DNA from 3 places in the Mesorhizobium sp. B2-8-3 genome. Region 1 is predicted to be linked to each of the others. Evidence: predicted binding sites of a transcription regulator. Region 1 holds the regulator's gene; each other region holds the start of a gene.
What was found. The regulator LexA, encoded in region 1, represses DNA repair genes until DNA is damaged. The targets are predictions, from matches to a motif close to TGTTCNNNNTGTGTTCNG.
Positions count from the first base shown of each region.

Region 2: the regulator LexA is predicted to act here: its motif matches at 2,470-2,487, upstream of FJ418_RS08940 (DNA recombination protein RmuC).
Region 3: the regulator LexA is predicted to act here: its motif matches at 2,760-2,777, upstream of FJ418_RS07830 (metallopeptidase family protein).

Region 1 is NZ_VFTW01000003.1:192,462-197,870, forward strand. It holds gene FJ418_RS06210 (ComEC/Rec2 family competence protein) at 1-2,343, shown strand, start outside; gene lexA (transcriptional repressor LexA) at 2,384-3,118, opposite strand; gene kynU (kynureninase) at 3,568-4,815, shown strand; gene FJ418_RS06225 (alpha/beta hydrolase) at 4,870-5,409, shown strand, end outside.
Region 2 is NZ_VFTW01000004.1:244,276-249,684, reverse strand. It holds gene truA (tRNA pseudouridine(38-40) synthase TruA) at 1-365, opposite strand, end outside; gene FJ418_RS08955 (N-acetyltransferase) at 389-895, opposite strand; gene fmt (methionyl-tRNA formyltransferase) at 892-1,827, opposite strand; gene def (peptide deformylase) at 1,886-2,416, opposite strand; gene FJ418_RS08940 (DNA recombination protein RmuC) at 2,520-3,773, shown strand; gene FJ418_RS08935 (GFA family protein) at 3,830-4,234, opposite strand; gene FJ418_RS08930 (cation diffusion facilitator family transporter) at 4,271-5,230, opposite strand.
Region 3 is NZ_VFTW01000004.1:27,036-32,444, forward strand. It holds gene FJ418_RS07815 (DUF4173 domain-containing protein) at 1-266, opposite strand, end outside; gene FJ418_RS07820 (CoA ester lyase) at 812-1,690, shown strand; gene FJ418_RS07825 (DUF1737 domain-containing protein) at 1,719-1,925, shown strand; gene FJ418_RS07830 (metallopeptidase family protein) at 2,179-2,616, opposite strand; gene FJ418_RS32335 (hypothetical protein) at 2,800-3,807, shown strand; gene FJ418_RS07840 (DUF6504 family protein) at 3,749-5,239, shown strand; gene FJ418_RS07845 (error-prone DNA polymerase) at 5,236-5,409, shown strand, end outside.

The DNA.
Region 1 (5,409 bases):
GAGCCGCGGGCACCTACCGAGTTTATGCCCCCCGGTGACGGTGCAATACAGCCGGTCTCGCCAACGGCGAGCGTCGGCCGAATCCGCAAACAGCTTGGCCGCGCCTCGCTTCCCGCATTGCGCCGAAGCATCGGCACCGCTGCCGCCACCGAGCTCGACCGCGGTATCGGCTTCCTGCTGGTGCCGGTGTTTTTGGCCGTCGGCGTCATCTATTACTTCTCGCTGAGCGCTGAGCCGGATCTCTACAGGCCGCTTGCGGCAGTGGCCCTGATGGCGGTCTGCGCGGCGGTCTCACATTCCCGGCACAGAACGCACCTTGTCTTCATGGCGGCGTTTTTCTGCGCCTTGGGCTTTCTCGCGGCCAAGGTCGAGACCTGGCGGATGGCAACCCCGATGCTGGGTTCGGAAATCCAGACACGGCTGACGGGTCGCCTCGTCACCGCCGAGGCGATGGCCAATGGCCGTGTCCGGCTCACCATCGACTTGATTTCCACGGAACGTCCGAAGCTGCGCTATGCGCCGGACCGCGTCAGGTTGTCGGCCCGCAGGATCCCGCCCGGCATGACAGCCGGGTCGATGCTGACCGGCTATGCCAAGCTGTTGCCGCCGACCGGCCCGGTTCGGCCGGACAGCTACGACTTTTCCTTCGACAGCTATTTTGCCGGCATTGGCGGCAGCGGCTTTTTCCTGGGTGATCCAAAGCTGATTGCGCCGGTGGAGGCGCCCTTTGGCGCCCGCATCGCATCGGCGGTGGAAAACGCGCGCGAAGGGATTGCAGACCACATCAGGAGCAGCATCGGCGGGTCCGAAGGCGAGATCGCAGCGGCGCTGATCGTCGGCGTTCGTGCCGGCATTCCGGAAGCCATCAACGAGTCGATGCGGCGAACCGGCATCTACCACATCATTTCGATCTCCGGCCTGCATATGGCGCTGGTCGCCGGCACGATCATGGTCCTTTTGCGCGGCGCCTTCGCGCTGTTTCCGGATTTCTCGTCGCGCCGACCGGTGAAGAAATATGCCGCTGCAATCGCGCTGCTCTCGATCGCCGCCTACCTCGTGATCTCCGGCGTCGTGGTGGCCGCCGAGCGAAGCTTCATCATGCTGGCCGTGATGCTCGCCGCCGTGCTCTTCGACCGCGCGGCGCTCACCATGCGCAACCTGGCGATCTCGGCCATCGCCGTCATCCTTGTCTCGCCGCACGAAGTGGTCGGCCCAAGTTTCCAGATGTCCTTCGCCGCCACCGCCGCGCTGGTCGGCGCCTATGCCGGTTTTGCCGACTATCGCGCCGGCAAAACGACCGCGCCGCCGGCAAAGCGTTCGTTTCTTGCGTTCCTGTCGCAAAAACTGGCGATCGGTGTGGGTGGTGCCGCCGTGACGTCGCTCATCGCGGGCAGCGCGACATTGTTGTTTGCGATCTGGCACTTCCAGCGGGTGTCGCCGCTCAGCCTGCTGGCCAATCTGGCGGTCATGCCGATCGTCTCACTGATCGTCATGCCGTTCGCCGTGTTGAGCGCCCTGGCCATGCCCTTCGGCTTCGACGGCCCATTCCTTTATGTCATGGGCAAAGGCCTGACGGCGATTATCGTCATTTCGGCGTGGATCTCCGAGCGCTCACCGGTCGACGCCGTCGGGCTGATCTCGATCCAGTCGGTGCTGCTGGCGACGGTCGCGCTGGTCATCGCGACGATGGCCACCACTTGGCTTAGGCTTGCCGCCGTACCCTTCGCGCTTGCCGCGCTGCTGGCCATTCCGCATGTCCGCGCCCCGGATGTGCTTGTCTCGGAGGATGCGCATCTGGTGGCGATGCCGATCGGCGGCGGCGAGCTTGCCATCAACCGCGCGCGCTCCAACGACTTCACCACCGACAACTGGAAACGGGCGCTGAAAGCCGAGGAAATCGTACCGCCGGAGACGTTCGCTAAAGACGCCCTCGACATCGCCGATCCCGTCGACCTACCGCCCGGCTCGCCCTTCTATTGCACCGGCGACCTCTGCATCGGCCGGCATCCTTCCGGCGCCATCGTCGCGCTCACCGAGAATCGCGCCAGCGCCCGGCCTGCTTGCGGTTTCGCCGACCTCATCGTCATCGACGACGCCACGGCCTTCAACCCATGCCGCGATCCGCGCGTGCTTGTCGTCACCAAGCGGCAACTGGCACGCGACGGCAGCGCCGCCATCTTCTTCGATCCGCAATCGGCAACCGCGCGGCCAATCGTTCGCTACGCGGTCGAAGAACCGTACCGACCCTGGCACGAGCAGCGGAAATACGCGCGTGAGGCGAGGGGGCTGCCGCCCTATCAACGACCGGAAAAGCCGGCGGTCGCGCCGCAGCCTACAGAATAGGTGGCACGCAGTTCCGGCGAAGACCGCCGCGCGGTTCTGCTCAGTAACGGCGGATGAGTCCGACGAGCTTACCCTGAACCTTGACCCGGTCCGGTCCGAAGATACGGGTCTCATACGCCGGGTTGGCGGCTTCGAGCGCGATCGAGGCACCCTTGCGGCGGAAACGCTTCAGGGTCGCCTCCTCATCGTCGACCAGCGCCACCACGATCTCACCCGGGCTTGCCGTGTTGGCATTGCGGATGATGACGGTATCGCCGTCGAAGATGCCGGCCTCGATCATCGAGTCGCCCTTGACCTCCAACGCGTAATGCTCGCCGCCCATGATCATGTCCGGCGGCACCGAGATCGAATGCGTCTGGTGCTGGATAGCGTCTATCGGCACGCCGGCGGCGATGCGGCCCATCACCGGAATGGACACGGCCGAAACAGCGTCGTCGTCATTGCTGGGTGTCGGCGTGCGAGAGGGCGCCGCCGGCTTGACCTGGCGGCCAAGATTGCCCTGGCCGCCCTGGATGACGCTCGGCGAAAACTTTCTCGCGGCATTCAGGCCAGGCGCGATCGAGTCGGGCAGCCGCAGCACTTCAAGCGCGCGCGCCCGGTTCGGCAGCCGGCGAATGAAGCCGCGTTCTTCCAGCGCCGTGATCAGCCGATGGATGCCCGATTTGGAGGCCAGATCGAGCGCTTCCTTCATCTCGTCGAAAGACGGCGGAATCCCGCTCTCCTTGAGGCGTTCATGGATGAACATCAGCAGTTCATGTTGTTTGCGCGTCAGCATGGCGGCCCCCTTGGGTTCTGAAACCGGAATCAGAAAAACAAACCCAGAACAAACACTATCTGTTCCAGTTGTGTTCCGCAACCGTTTAAAGTTTAGTGAATTTGTTGAGGCTTCGGAAACAATGTTGCATCCAAGGGATACCTGGCCGAGTCAGGTCAGCGGTGTCATTGATTCCGCTCGATTATGCGGCCCTCCTTAAGCTGAAGCGCGGTCCAACACCATCACAAAGGCGCGGGCGGGATTGCTTCGGCTCTTGCGCGAACGTGCTTCACCGTGAACGAAACGGACCCAAAATGCCAACTTCGGCAATGATTCCGATCCATGGTCTTCGCCGTCTATGGACCAGCTAACATAGCGCAGAAGGTTCTTGCCGTGGCACGGACGGTGGTGAGACAACCGTCCTTGGCCAGCCGTGAGAGGCGCCATGCCGAAATGGAGGCGGCAGCATGATGGGGGGAATTCCTGATCTCGCCGAGACCGAGGCGATGGATGCAGCGGATCCGCTGCGCGCCCTGCGCGATCGCTTTGTCCTGCCGGAGGGGGTGATCTACCTCGACGGGAATTCGTTGGGAGCGGCCTCGCACGCCGCATTCGATGAGTTGCGCAAGGCAGCTGCCGAGGAGTGGGCGCATGACCTCATTCGTGCCTGGAACAAGGATGGATGGTTCGACATGCCGGTCGAGCTGGGCGACCGGCTCGGACGCCTGATCGGCGCGGCGCCGGGCCAGACCGTGGTCTGCGACACCACGTCGATCAACATCTACAAAGTGCTGCACGCGGCGATGGCGATGCGGCCGGACCGAACCGTGATCGTTGCCGAGGGCGACAGTTTTCCGACCGATATCTATATGGCCGAAGGGGTGGCCTCGACCGGAAAGAACACTGTCCTGCGCCTGGCTGGCGTGGACGCGCCGACCATCGAGGAACTGATCGACGAACGCGTGGCGGTGGTGTTGGTCAACCACGTCAATTACAAATCCGGCGAGTTGCGCGACATGGCGGCGCTTACGCGCATGGCGCATGACGCCGGTGCGCTGATCGTATGGGATCTCTGCCACAGCGCGGGCGCCATGCCGGTAGAACTTGACAGGGCAAGCGCCGATTTCGCCGTCGGCTGCACCTATAAATATCTCAATGGCGGGCCAGGTTCTCCTGCCTTCATCTATGCGGCCGAGCGGCATCTTGCCGATGTGCGGCAGCCGCTCAGCGGGTGGTGGAGCCATGCACGGCCGTTCGCCTTCGAGCAAGCCTATGCGCCAGGCACCGGCATCCGCCGATTTCTGTGCGGCACGCAGCCGGTCCTGTCGATGCGGACGCTGAAAGGCGCGCTCGACATCTGGAACGGCGTTGACCTGGCGACGGTGCGGAGGAAGAGCATTGCGCTGGCCGATCTGTTCATCGAACTCGTCGAGGCACGGTGCGGCGGTTACGATCTTACGCTGGAAAGCACCCGCGACGGCCCCAAACGCGGCAGCCAGATTTCCTTCATTCACCAGCATGGCTACCAGATCATGCGGGCCCTGATCGAACGCGGCGTGATCGGTGATTTTCGGGCGCCGTCGACCATGCGCTTCGGTTTTACCCCGCTCTATGTCGGCTACAGGGATGTCTGGAATGCCGTCGAAGTGCTCGAGGACATCTTGCGGACCGGCGTCTGGCGAGAAGCCCGCTTCGCGGTCAAGACAACCGTTACCTGACCGCGGCGATGCCAATCAAAACCACTCGACATTGAGCTGATCGTGGAGGGGCCGTTGCTCGGACACCGTATTGCCGACTGGGACAACGCCTATGCCAACGGCGCGAACATCGCCGGCGGCGACCGCTGGCCCGCGGCTTGGGATCAACCGGCGCGGGCCTTTCGGGAAAAGCTGCTGGCGCAAGGCAGGGCGCGGTTCGATATCGTGTACGGCGAAGCGCCGCGCAACCGGTTCGATCTGTTTCTCCCACCTGCTGCGCCAAAGGGGCTCGTCGTGTTCATCCATGGCGGTTACTGGATGGAATCAGACAAGACCTCCTGGTCGCATCTGGCTGGAGGTGCGGTCGGCCACGGTTTTGCCGTCGCCATGCCCTCTTACACGCTTTGCCCGCAGACCAGGATCAGCGGCATCGTCAACGAGGTTGCGGCAGCGATCGAGAAGGCGGCGGCGATGGTCGATGGTCCGCTGGTGCTGACCGGGCACTCGGCCGGCGGGCATCTCGCCAGCCGGATGGTGACCGCGGCCTCGCCGCTGTCGTCCGATGTGACGCGGCGCATACGCCAGGTCGTTTCGATTTCAGGCCTGCACGACCTT
Region 2 (5,409 bases), on a different contig from region 1:
GCCCGGCGATTGAGGATGCGATAGAGATAGTGGCGGCCGGTGGCGGAAAAGCGCGCGTCGAAGCCGTCGGCGACCACGGCCGCTTTCAGGACGGCGACGCGCGCGCCGGCCGCCTGCAGATGGGCGTTCACCGCATCGCGCACCTTGTCGCCCGGCCACGCTTTGGCCAGGTCGACATGCGCCACCTGGGCAGTGGCGTGCACGCCGGCATCGGTGCGGCCGGCGGCACGTATTCTCACGGCCTCGCCGCAGAACTTTTCGATCGCCTGCTCGATCGCCTGCTGCACCGAGGGCTGGTCGGCCTGATGCTGCCAGCCGGCGAACTGGCTGCCGTCATATTCGATATCGAGCCGAAAACGCGGCATGCCAGCTGTGCTTTCGCCTTAACCTAGGCGGCTAAAGCGGTGAAGGCTGAAGCGTAGACCAGCTTGCCGGTCTCGGGCGAGTCGCCCCAGGCCAGCGCCTGCAGCGCCTCGCCCTGGTACTCGCTTTCGAACTTTCCGGCGCGGGCGTGGGTGTAGCCGAAGCGGCCGTAATAGACCGGATCGCCCAAAACCACGGCCAGCGTCTCGCCGGCTTCCTTGAGCCGCACATGCGCCTCGCGGATCAGCGCGCCGCCGATGCCGGTGCCGTGGAAGGAGGGCTCGACCGCCAGCGGCGCCAGCGCGACAGCGGCGAACTGCTTGGCGCCGTTCTGCACGAAAAGCCGCGAGAAAAGAATATGGCCGACGACCTGGCCGTCTTCCTCGGCAACCAGCTCGACGACGGCATCGCCGCCGGTGACAATCGCGTCGACCAGGCCGGCTTCCGCCTGCTGGCCAAAGGCATGCTCTTCGACGAGGCGGATCGCCTCGCGATCCCGCGGCGTCGCCGCGCGTATCGACATCATGCTCATGTGAGTTTCATTCCTTTTTCGATCTTGGCTCCGCGCAAAAACTCCTGCGCGGCGGCAGGCCTTCCGCCCGCCCGTTGAACTTCGACCAGCCTGACCGCGCCCGACCCGCAGGCGACCGTCAGCCGGTCATCGAGAATTCCTCCCGACTCGCCGACGCCATCCGAGAGCGTCGAGCGAAGCAGTTTCAGCCGCTCCGTGCGGCCGCCAATTTCGACCTCGCACCACGCGCCCGGAAAGGGCGAGAGGCCGCGAATGTGATTGTGGACTTCGCCAGAAGGCCGCGTCCAGTCTACGCGTGTCTCCGATTTATCGATCTTTCGGGCGTAGGTCACCCCTGCCGTCGCCTGTTGGGCAAATGTCAGACAATTTATCCCCAACTGGGCGAGCGCCTCAACCATCAGCGAAGCGCCCTGAACCATCAGCAGGTCGTGCAATTCGCCGGCCGTCATATCGGGTGCGATGGCGACTTTTTCAACCATTGCCACCGGCCCGGTGTCCAAACCTTCTTCCATGCGCATGATCATCATGCCGGTCTCCGCATCGCCGGCCATGATCGCGCGCTGGATGGGAGCAGCACCACGCCAGCGTGGCAAAAGCGAGGCGTGGCCGTTCAGACAGCCCAGCCTCGGCGCGTCCAGAACGGCCTTTGGCAGCAGCAGCCCGTAGGCGACGACCACGGCGACATCGGCCTGCAAGGCTGCGAAAGCCTGCTGCTCGGCCTCGCTTTTCAGCGACGTCGGCGTCCGAACGTCGAGCGCCAGCCGCTCCGCCTCGCGCTGCACCGGCGAGGGCGTCAGCTCCAGCCCGCGCCGGCCGGCGGCGCGCGGCGGCTGGGTGTAGACGGCCGCGATCTCGTGGCCGGCCTCGGCGATGGCGCGCAAGGTCGGCACGGAAAAATCCGGCGTGCCCATGAAGATGACGCGAAGCGGCATGACGTCCTGCGATCCTGTCTCGTGGCAGCTCCAGGTGCTCGCGCGGTCCAGACCGCCCCTACCCTACCATCTTGCCCGGCACCTTGTCCCTGGCGAGCTTCTTGAACTTCCTCACCACCATGTCGCGCTTCAGCTTCGAGATGTGGTCGATGAACAGCACGCCGTTGAGATGGTCGATCTCGTGCTGCAGGCAGGTGGCCATCAGGCCTTCCGCCTGCATCTCCTGCAGCTTGCCGTCGCGGTCGAGATACTTCACCCGCACCGAAGCCGGGCGCTCGACCTCGGCATAATAGTCCGGGATCGACAGGCAGCCTTCCTCATAGACGGAACGCTGGTCGGAACTTTCGAGCACTTCCGGATTGATGAAGACATGCGGCTCCGGCGGCTCGCCTTCCTTGGCGAGGTCGATGACCAGCAGCCGCCGCGGCTCGCCGACCTGGATCGCCGCAAGGCCGATGCCCGGCGCGTCATACATGGTGTCAAGCATGTCGTCGGCGAGCTTGCGCAAATCGGCATCGACGCGCTCGACCGGCTCGGAAACCTGGCGCAGGACGGGATCGGGAAGGATGATGAGAGGCTTGATCGACATGGCGTCTCACCTAAGACCTCGCTTGAAAAGCGTCAACCGGGGCATCTTTGGCTTGTTCACGTTTTGATCTGTGCCAGGAGGCCGAATCGGTTATGCTGGCCAAATGAACGACATGACCTCCATGCTTTCCGAGCCCATCGCGCGGCTTGGCGCCACGACCATCACGCTTGGCCAGGCGCTGGCTTTCGGCGCAATCCTTTTGCTTGCGCTGTTCATGGCGCTCGTGGTCGCCTTGTGGCGCGCGGCCGGGGCGCGCGCGGTGGCGGCCGCCGAAGCCGCCGACCATGCCCGCGATGCCGAGGCGAGGATGGCCGACATTATGCAGGCGCAGGCCGAGATGCAGGGGCGGATGGGCGCGATCGCCGAAGTGTTCGGGGCACGGCAGGCCGAGCTCACCCAGTCGCTCGGACAACGGCTCGACGCCATGACCGGGCGTCTTGGCCAGACCATGGCCGAGCAGACCAAGTCGACGCATGAGAGCCTGGCCAAGCTGCAGGAGCGGCTGGCGGTGATCGACACCGCGCAAGGCAACATCCAGTCCTTGGCCGGCCAGGTCGTGCAACTGCAGGCGATCCTCTCCAACAAGCAGACGCGCGGCGCCTTCGGCCAGTCGCGCATGGAGGCGATCGTCGCCGATGGGTTGCCGCACGGCGCCTATGAATTCCAGGCGAGCCTTTCCAACGGCAGCCGGCCCGACTGCCTGGTGCGGATGCCGAACGGCGCGCCGATGCTGGCCGTCGACGCCAAGTTCCCGCTCGAAGCCTGGAACGCCATCCGGGCCGCCGAGGGCGCCGACATGCAGAAGGCGGCGGCGCAGGCTTTTCGGCGCGACATCGAGATACATATCCGCGATATCGCTGAAAAATACCTGATCCAGGGCGAGACGCAGGACACCGCCTTCATGTTCGTGCCGTCGGAATCGGTGTTCGCCGAAATCCACGAGAACTTCGAGGCGGTGGTGCAGAAGGCGCACCGCGCCCGCGTCGTCATCGTCTCGCCCTCGCTGCTGATGCTGTCGATCCAGGTCATCCAGTCGATCCTGAAGGACGCCCGCATGCGCGAGCAGGCGCATCTGATCCAGGGCGAGGTCATCCGGCTGATGGAGGATGTGGCGCGGGTCGACGAGCGGGTGCGCCGGCTGCAGACGCATTTCGGCCAGGCGACCAAGGACATCGACGACATCCTGGTGTCGACGTCGAAAGTGACCAAGCGCGGCCAGAAGATCGAGGCGCTGGAGTTTGCCGAGGGCGAGGCCGAGCCGCCGCGCAACGGGCCGGCCAAGGTCGAGGCCGGGGCGCGCGTGGCCGATTCAAAGACGGGTCAGCTCAGGCTGCGCGTCGTCGAGGGCGACGAGTAGTCGCGGAAGATTCGGCCAACCGCCAAGGCTCGCGCCAGCTGGCCGATCCGATAGCGCTATTGCTCTTCCGTCGTCGCCATGCCCTCGAATTCCGGAAGCCAGCGCAGGGCCGACCGGTGCCATTTCTGCTGTCTGGGAACCAAGTCCTGACGCTGCCGCGCGGTCCCGACCCTGATCCCATAAACCTTCGGACCATCGCCGACCGACGTTGCATAAAGATGCGAGCCGCAGTCCGCACAAAAAGCCTGGGCGCGCCTGGCGCCGCTTGCCACGACCTTGATGTAGATCTTCGGCGCGCCCCTGGTGATCCGGTAGTCGCTTTCCGGCGCCGGAACGGTGACCCGAAAGGCCGTGCCGGTCAGCTGCTGGCAGTCGGTGCAGTGGCAGATCGAGGTCTTTTGCGGATCGACCTCCGCCTCATAGGCGATCGCGCCGCAGTGGCATCCGCCGTCGATTTTCATCGCCTTTTCTCCCTAGAAAATTTCGCCGCCTCAAGCCTAGCCCTCGTCCGAAGCCTCGGCGATGGCCTCGCGCCGCTGCTTCCATGTGCCAGTCGTTTGCGGCTTGACGAACAGCCTGGATATCTGCGGCATTTCCTGCTTCAGCCTTGCCTCCAGGCGCTCGACGCAGGCCTCGATCTCGGGCGCGGTGAGATGATCCTCGAATTCGATGCTCAAACCCGCGACGATTTCCTCCGGACCGATATGGACGCTCAGGATTCCGTTCGCCCGCTGGACCGCCGGATCCTCCTGGACGATCGCCAGCACCTTCTTCTGCACTTCGGACGAGGCAGGTTCACCCAGCAGCAGGCCCTTGCTCTCGCGCGCCAGGAAGATGGCCGTGGCGCCCAGGATGATGGCGATGCCGATCGAGCCGACGCCATCGAGCTCGGGGATTTCCAGAAGTTCGGCCGACAGGATGCCGGCGAAGGCGACGATAAGGCCAAGCAGCGCGGCGCTGTCCTCGAACAGCACCGTGTAGACGCTCGGATCCTTGCTCGATTGCACAGCCTGCAGCCAGCCTTGCTTACCCTTCTGCTGCCGGAACTCCTTCAGCGCCACCAGCCATGAGCTGCCCTCGAAGACGAAGGAGAGGGCAAGCACGATGTAGTTGACCTTGGCATTGACGACCGGTTCGGGCGCCATGATGTGGATAACGCCCTCATAGAAGGAAACGCCGGCGCCGAGCGCGAACACCAGAAGCGCCACGATGAAGCTCCAGAAATAGAGCTCGCGTCCGTGGCCGAGGGGGTGGGTGCGGTCGGGCGGCCGCGCGGCGCGGTGCATGCCATAGAGCAGGAGACCGCCATTGCCGGTGTCGACCAGCGAATGCACGCCTTCCGACAGCATGGAGGACGAACCGGTGAAGAACGCCGCCGCGAATTTGGTCAGCGCGATCGCCAAATTGCCGGCGAGCGCGGCATAGATCACTCGTCTCGACCCGCTATGTCCTGCCATTCGATCTCCCGGCGCGCCCGAGCATTGATGCCCGCCCAGGCGAAACTCCACAGACAATGCGCCAGTCAGTCCGAAGTTCAAGCCACCACAGCGCGCTCGAGCCAGCATGGCGTCGGGAAACCGGTTGACATCCGGCTGGACGGCTTCGCAAGCGAGGCGGGGCCTCTTGCGGTCCGGCA
Region 3 (5,409 bases), on a different contig from region 1:
CTGACATTTTCGACGAGAGGCAACAGCGCGGCGAACAGCGCGGCCGGCTTCAGCCAGACCCGGCCGTCGCTGAGCGCCGCCGGGTGCATGGCGACGACCGTGGCGGCGAGCACGGTCGCGAAGATGAAGACGGTGATCCCGACCGGCTGGCCGTAGAAAAGAAAATCGGCCAGCGCCACCAGCAGCGCGGCGGCGCCGACACGGCGGCAGTAGCTCGGGACAGGCGATGTCTTGCTCGCCGGCGCCATCATGGTCATCGTCGTCATCGCTGGGCCTTCCTGGCTGCTGTCATGCCGCCGCCGCATGCCGGCCGCGATCTGAAGGGAAGCACCGTCGCCGTGACGCGCCGCCTTTGCGGCTCGACGAGCCACCAGCCTTCGTCGCGGAGCCGGCGCGGCAGGAACCAGCGGGATGTGTGAGGTGTTCGCATGCCGCCGGTTTCGCCGACGGGCACGGTGAACGCGCGGCGGATTGGAGGAGGTTTTCCGCACAGATTTGCAGATTTGGTGCAGGACAGCCTGGCGCCGGCGCCCGAGACGCTCGAGTACGGCATCGCATATGGCGGTGCCAGCCCCTGGGATGCCGTCAAAGGCGATAGAGAGGGTTCTTGCGCGTGAAGCTGCGATCTATCCTCGTCATTCTAGGGCGGAGCAAGGCGCGAAGCGACGCGCGCAGACCCTAGAATGACGAAGGACGGGTTGGCAGGACAGCGTGCGCCTCCGCCCTGCCGGGCATCTCACCCTTGCGGCCCCTCAAGGAGAAGATTACTCCCCGCCTTGCCTCATCCGCCATCACCCTGCATAGATCGGCCATGGCTCAGGAACCCTACCGCCCGCGCCGCTCGGTGCTTTACATTCCCGCCTCGAACGACAAGGCGCTCGCCAAGATCGCTTCGCTTGCCTGCGACGCCGTCATCATTGATCTCGAGGACGCCGTCCTGCCCGCCGACAAGAAGGCGGCGCGCGACAAGATTGCCCGCATTCTCGTCGGGCGCGAAAAACGCTGCGAGATGGTGGTGCGCATCAACCCGCTCGCCAGCGAATGGGGCGCCGACGATCTGTTGGCCGTGGCCAAGGCCGAGCCCGACGGCATTCTCCTGCCCAAGATCGGCACGCCGCGCGACATCCTCGAGGCCGGCGACCTGCTCGACGACAATTTCGCGCCGGACGGCGTGAAACTGTGGGCGATGGTCGAGACGCCCAAGGCGCTGCTCAACATCGGCGCCATCGCCGAGCTTGGCCGCGATCCAGCGTCGCGCCTCGCTTGTTTCGTTGCCGGAACGAATGACCTGGTGAAGGCGACCGGCATCCTGGCGACGCCCGACCGGCGCTATCTGATGCCCTGGCTGATGCAACTGGTGCTCGCCGCGCGCGCCGGCGGCCTCGACGTGATCGACGGCGTCGCCAATGATTTTCGCGACCTCGACGCCCTGGCGCGCGAATGCGCCGACGGCGCGGCCATGGGTTTCGACGGCAAGTCGCTGATCCATCCCGCCCAGATCGAGCCGGCGAACCATGCCTTTTCGCCGTCGCCCGAGGCGCTGGCCAGGGCGCGTGCGATCAGGGATGCGTTCGCGCGGCCCGAAAATGCCGGCAAGGGCGTGATCGCGATGGACGGCCGCATGGTCGAGCGGCTGCATCTGGCGGAAGCCGAGAAACTTCTGGCGAAGGCGATAATCATCGGCGCATGATGCGCCGATATTCAAGACAGGCTCGAAAATGAAACTCTACCGCTTTCTGTCCGGCCCGGACGATTCAACCTTCTGCCACAAGGTGACGGCGGCGCTGGACAAGGGCTGGCACCTGTTCGGCTCGCCGACCTACGCCTATGACAAGAAGACCAAGTCGATGCGTTGCGGCCAGGCAGTGGTGAAGGATGTCGAAGGCCAGGACTACGGCCCGGACACCAAGCTGAGCGACTGGTAGAAAGGGCGGCAACCCCCACTTCGTCATTCTAGGGCGGAGCAAGGAGCGAAGCGACGCGCGCAGACCCTGGAATCCATGCCGTTACCTGAGCCGAAAGGCGCAGCGGATCAGAATATAGGGGACGTTTGCGGGTGTCGGGCGGCAAGCGTTCCGTTCTGCACCGCGGGTTTGGTGTTGATGGAACGGCATGGATCCTAGGGTCTGCGCGCGTCGCTTCGCTCCTTGCTTCGCCCTAGGATGACGAAGTGCACGCTCAGCCCGCCGCCGCCTGCTCGGCCGCTTCCTCGATGCGCTCCATGTCGTCGTCCGACAGGCCGAAATGGTGGCCGATCTCGTGGATCAGCACGTGGGTGACGATGTCGCCCATCGTCTCTTCGTTCTCGGCCCAGTAGTCGAGTATGGCGCGGCGGTAGAGCGTGATGCGGTTCGGCCCCTCGCCGGTCTGCGGGTTCCAGCGCTCGGCGATGCCACGTCCTTCGAACAGGCCGAGCAGGTCGAAAGGCGTCTCCAGCGACAGGTCGTCCATGATCTCGTCGGTCGGGAAATCGGCGATCTGGATAATGATCTCGCCGGTGAGCTTGCGGAACTCGTCCGGCAGATGGGCATAGGTCTCCAGCGCCAGAAGCTCCATCTCGTCCATCGACGGCGAGAGCTGGTCGTGCCAAGTGCGTGTCTTATAGATGCGGGCCATGAAATTTCCTTTGATCCCGGCATATAGGCTTTCGCGCCGATAGAGGCAAATGAGCCGGCTGGGCGTTCGCTTTCAGGGTAAAGGGCGAAGGAATAAATTCCTTATGACTCCGCTTGACTCTTCCGGCACCCTCTGGAATCTATAGGAACATAACAGGAACAATTGCTGTCGGAAGTAAACGTCATGGCGATGAGCGCCGTGGCGCGGGACACTGTTTTTGCCCTGCGTCGCCAGATCGCGAAGATCGAAGGAACGCTGCCCGAGCGCCTGGAAGGGTCGGCGGCCGGTGGTATTGTGGATGCCACTCGATCGGACAGGACGATCGTCCGGCGTGGCCTCGCCGTGGCTTCGGCGGACGCCTTCCTGCATACCGGCATCGGTCGCCTCGACGCCGCCCTCGGCGGCGGCCTGCCCAAGGCGGCGCTCAGCGAAATCCATGGCCTGGAGACCCGCGATGCCGGCGCCGTTGCCGGCTTCGCGCTGTCGCTCGTAAGCCTGGTCCTCAGAGAGAAGCAGGGCCTGCCGATCCTCTGGGTCGGGACGGCGGAAATCTTCCATGAGGCCGGCTTTCCCTATGCCAGGGGCCTTCACGCCCTGTTCGGCATCGAGCCGGAGCAATTGCTGTTTTCCGAGGCGCCAAAACTGCTCGATGCGCTGTGGATCGCCGAGGAGGCCGCCCGCATGACGGCCTTTGCCGCGGTCATCCTCGAGATCCGCGGAAGTCCGCGGCGGCTCGACCTCACCGCCACGCGCCGGCTGCACGCCCGCGCCCAGAATGCCGGCCGGCCGCTGCTTTTGCTGCGCCAGGCCGGCGAGGCCGACCCCACTGCCGCCCCGGTGCGCCTCATCGTCTCGGCGGCGGCGGCGGCAAGCCGCGAAACCGTCGCCGGGCCGCTCGCCGGCTCGATCGGCCGCCCCGCCTTCAAACTCGATATCGGCAAGAGCCGCACGGCCCTGCCCGGACAATTCACACTGGAGTGGAACCCAAATGAGCACGCTTTTGCAGAAAGAACAGAGAATTCTGTCGCTGTGGTTCCCGCATCTGGCCGCGGAGCGGATCCTGCGCCAGCGCCTGGGGAGGTCCTGGCGTTCCCGGCCCCCGCATCACCTGCCGTCACCTCACCCGCCGCTTGTGATCAGCCATCGCGACAACAACACCCAGCGCATCGCGGCCCTCGACGAGCGGGCTGAGGCGCTCAGATTGAAGCGCGGCATGGGCATCGCCGATGCGCGCGCCATGCATCCCTCGATCGATGTGGTCGAGGCCGATGCGGAAGCCGACCGCCGGCTGCTCGAAGGCCTTGCCGACTGGTGCGACCGCTACACGCCGCTGGTGGCGATCGACGGCGAGGACGGGCTGTTCCTCGACGTCACCGGCTGCACGCATTTGTTCGGCGGCGAGCGCGCCATGCAGGACGAGATCCTCACCCGCTTCTTCCAGCAGGGCTTCGATGTCCGCGCCGGGCTGGCTTCGACGCCGGGCGCCGCCTGGGCGGCGGCGCGCTTCCATGGCGACCGCATCATCGCCGGCGGCGAGGAGGAGGCGCTCCTGGCGCCATTGCCACTGTCGGCGCTGCGCATCACGCCGGAAACCCGCGTCGGCCTGGAAAGTGTGGGCCTGCGCACCGCCGGCGCGGTGATGGCCGCGCCCCGCGCGCCGCTCGCCCGCCGCTTCGGCGCCACCTTGCTTCTGCGCCTCGACCAGGCGCTCGGCCGCCTCGACGAGGCCGTGTCGCCGCGCCTTCCCGTCGCGCCGCTCTCGGTCGAGCGCCACCTTGCCGAGCCGGTCGTGCTCACCGACGACATCGAGCGGCTGGTGAGCCGGCTGGCGATCGCCTTGAAGACCGACCTCGAACGCCGCGGCGAGGGCGCGCGCACGCTGGCGCTGCTTCTCTTCCGCGTCGACGGCGCCGTCAGCCGCATCGCCGTCGGCACCTCGCGCCCGATGCGCGAGCCGCGGCTGATCCAAAGACTGTTCCATGAGCGGCTCACCGCGCTGGAGCAGACCATCGACGCCGGCTTCGGCTTCGACCTCGTGCGGTTGTCCGTGCTGTCGGTCGCGGCCTTCGACTTGGCTCAGGGCGACCTCACCGGCGAGACGAACGACGATGACGCCGACATCGCGCTCTTCGCCGACCGCGTCCGCGCCCGTCTCGGCGAGGCCGCCGTGCTGAAGCCGGTGGCCGTCGAAAGCCATCTGCCGGAACGCGCCGTCAAAACCGTGCCTTTCGCCGAAGCGCCGCAAAGACGCGCCCCGGCGGCCGGCCGGGCGGCACCCCCACGAACGGCGCCGCCGATGACCATCTATCCGCCGGAGCGGCCGGTTCGCCTGTTCCGCTCGCCCGAGCCGATCGAGGTGCCGGCGACCGAGATCCCGGAAGGTCCGCCGATGAATTTCCGCTGGCGGCGCGCGCTCTACCGCGTCGCCCGCGCCGAAGGGCCGGAGCGCATCGCCGCCGAATGGTGGCGGCAGCTGCCCGGTGAGGAGGAGGCGCCGACCCGCGATTATTACCGCATCGAGGACAGCGAGGGACGCCGCTACTGGCTCTACCGCCAGGGCCTCTACAGCAGCGCCGCGCAGGCCGCGCCGCCGCGCTGGTTCATGCATGGGGTGTTCGCATGAACGCGCTGACCGTCATTCCCTATGCCGAATTCGGCATAAGGTCGAACTTCTCCTTCCTGCGCGGCGCCTCCAAGCCGGAGGAGCTGGTGGTCACGGCGAAATTCTACGGTTTTGCCTCGATCGGGCTTGCCGACAGGAACACGGTCGCCGGCGTCGTGCGCGCCTGGCAG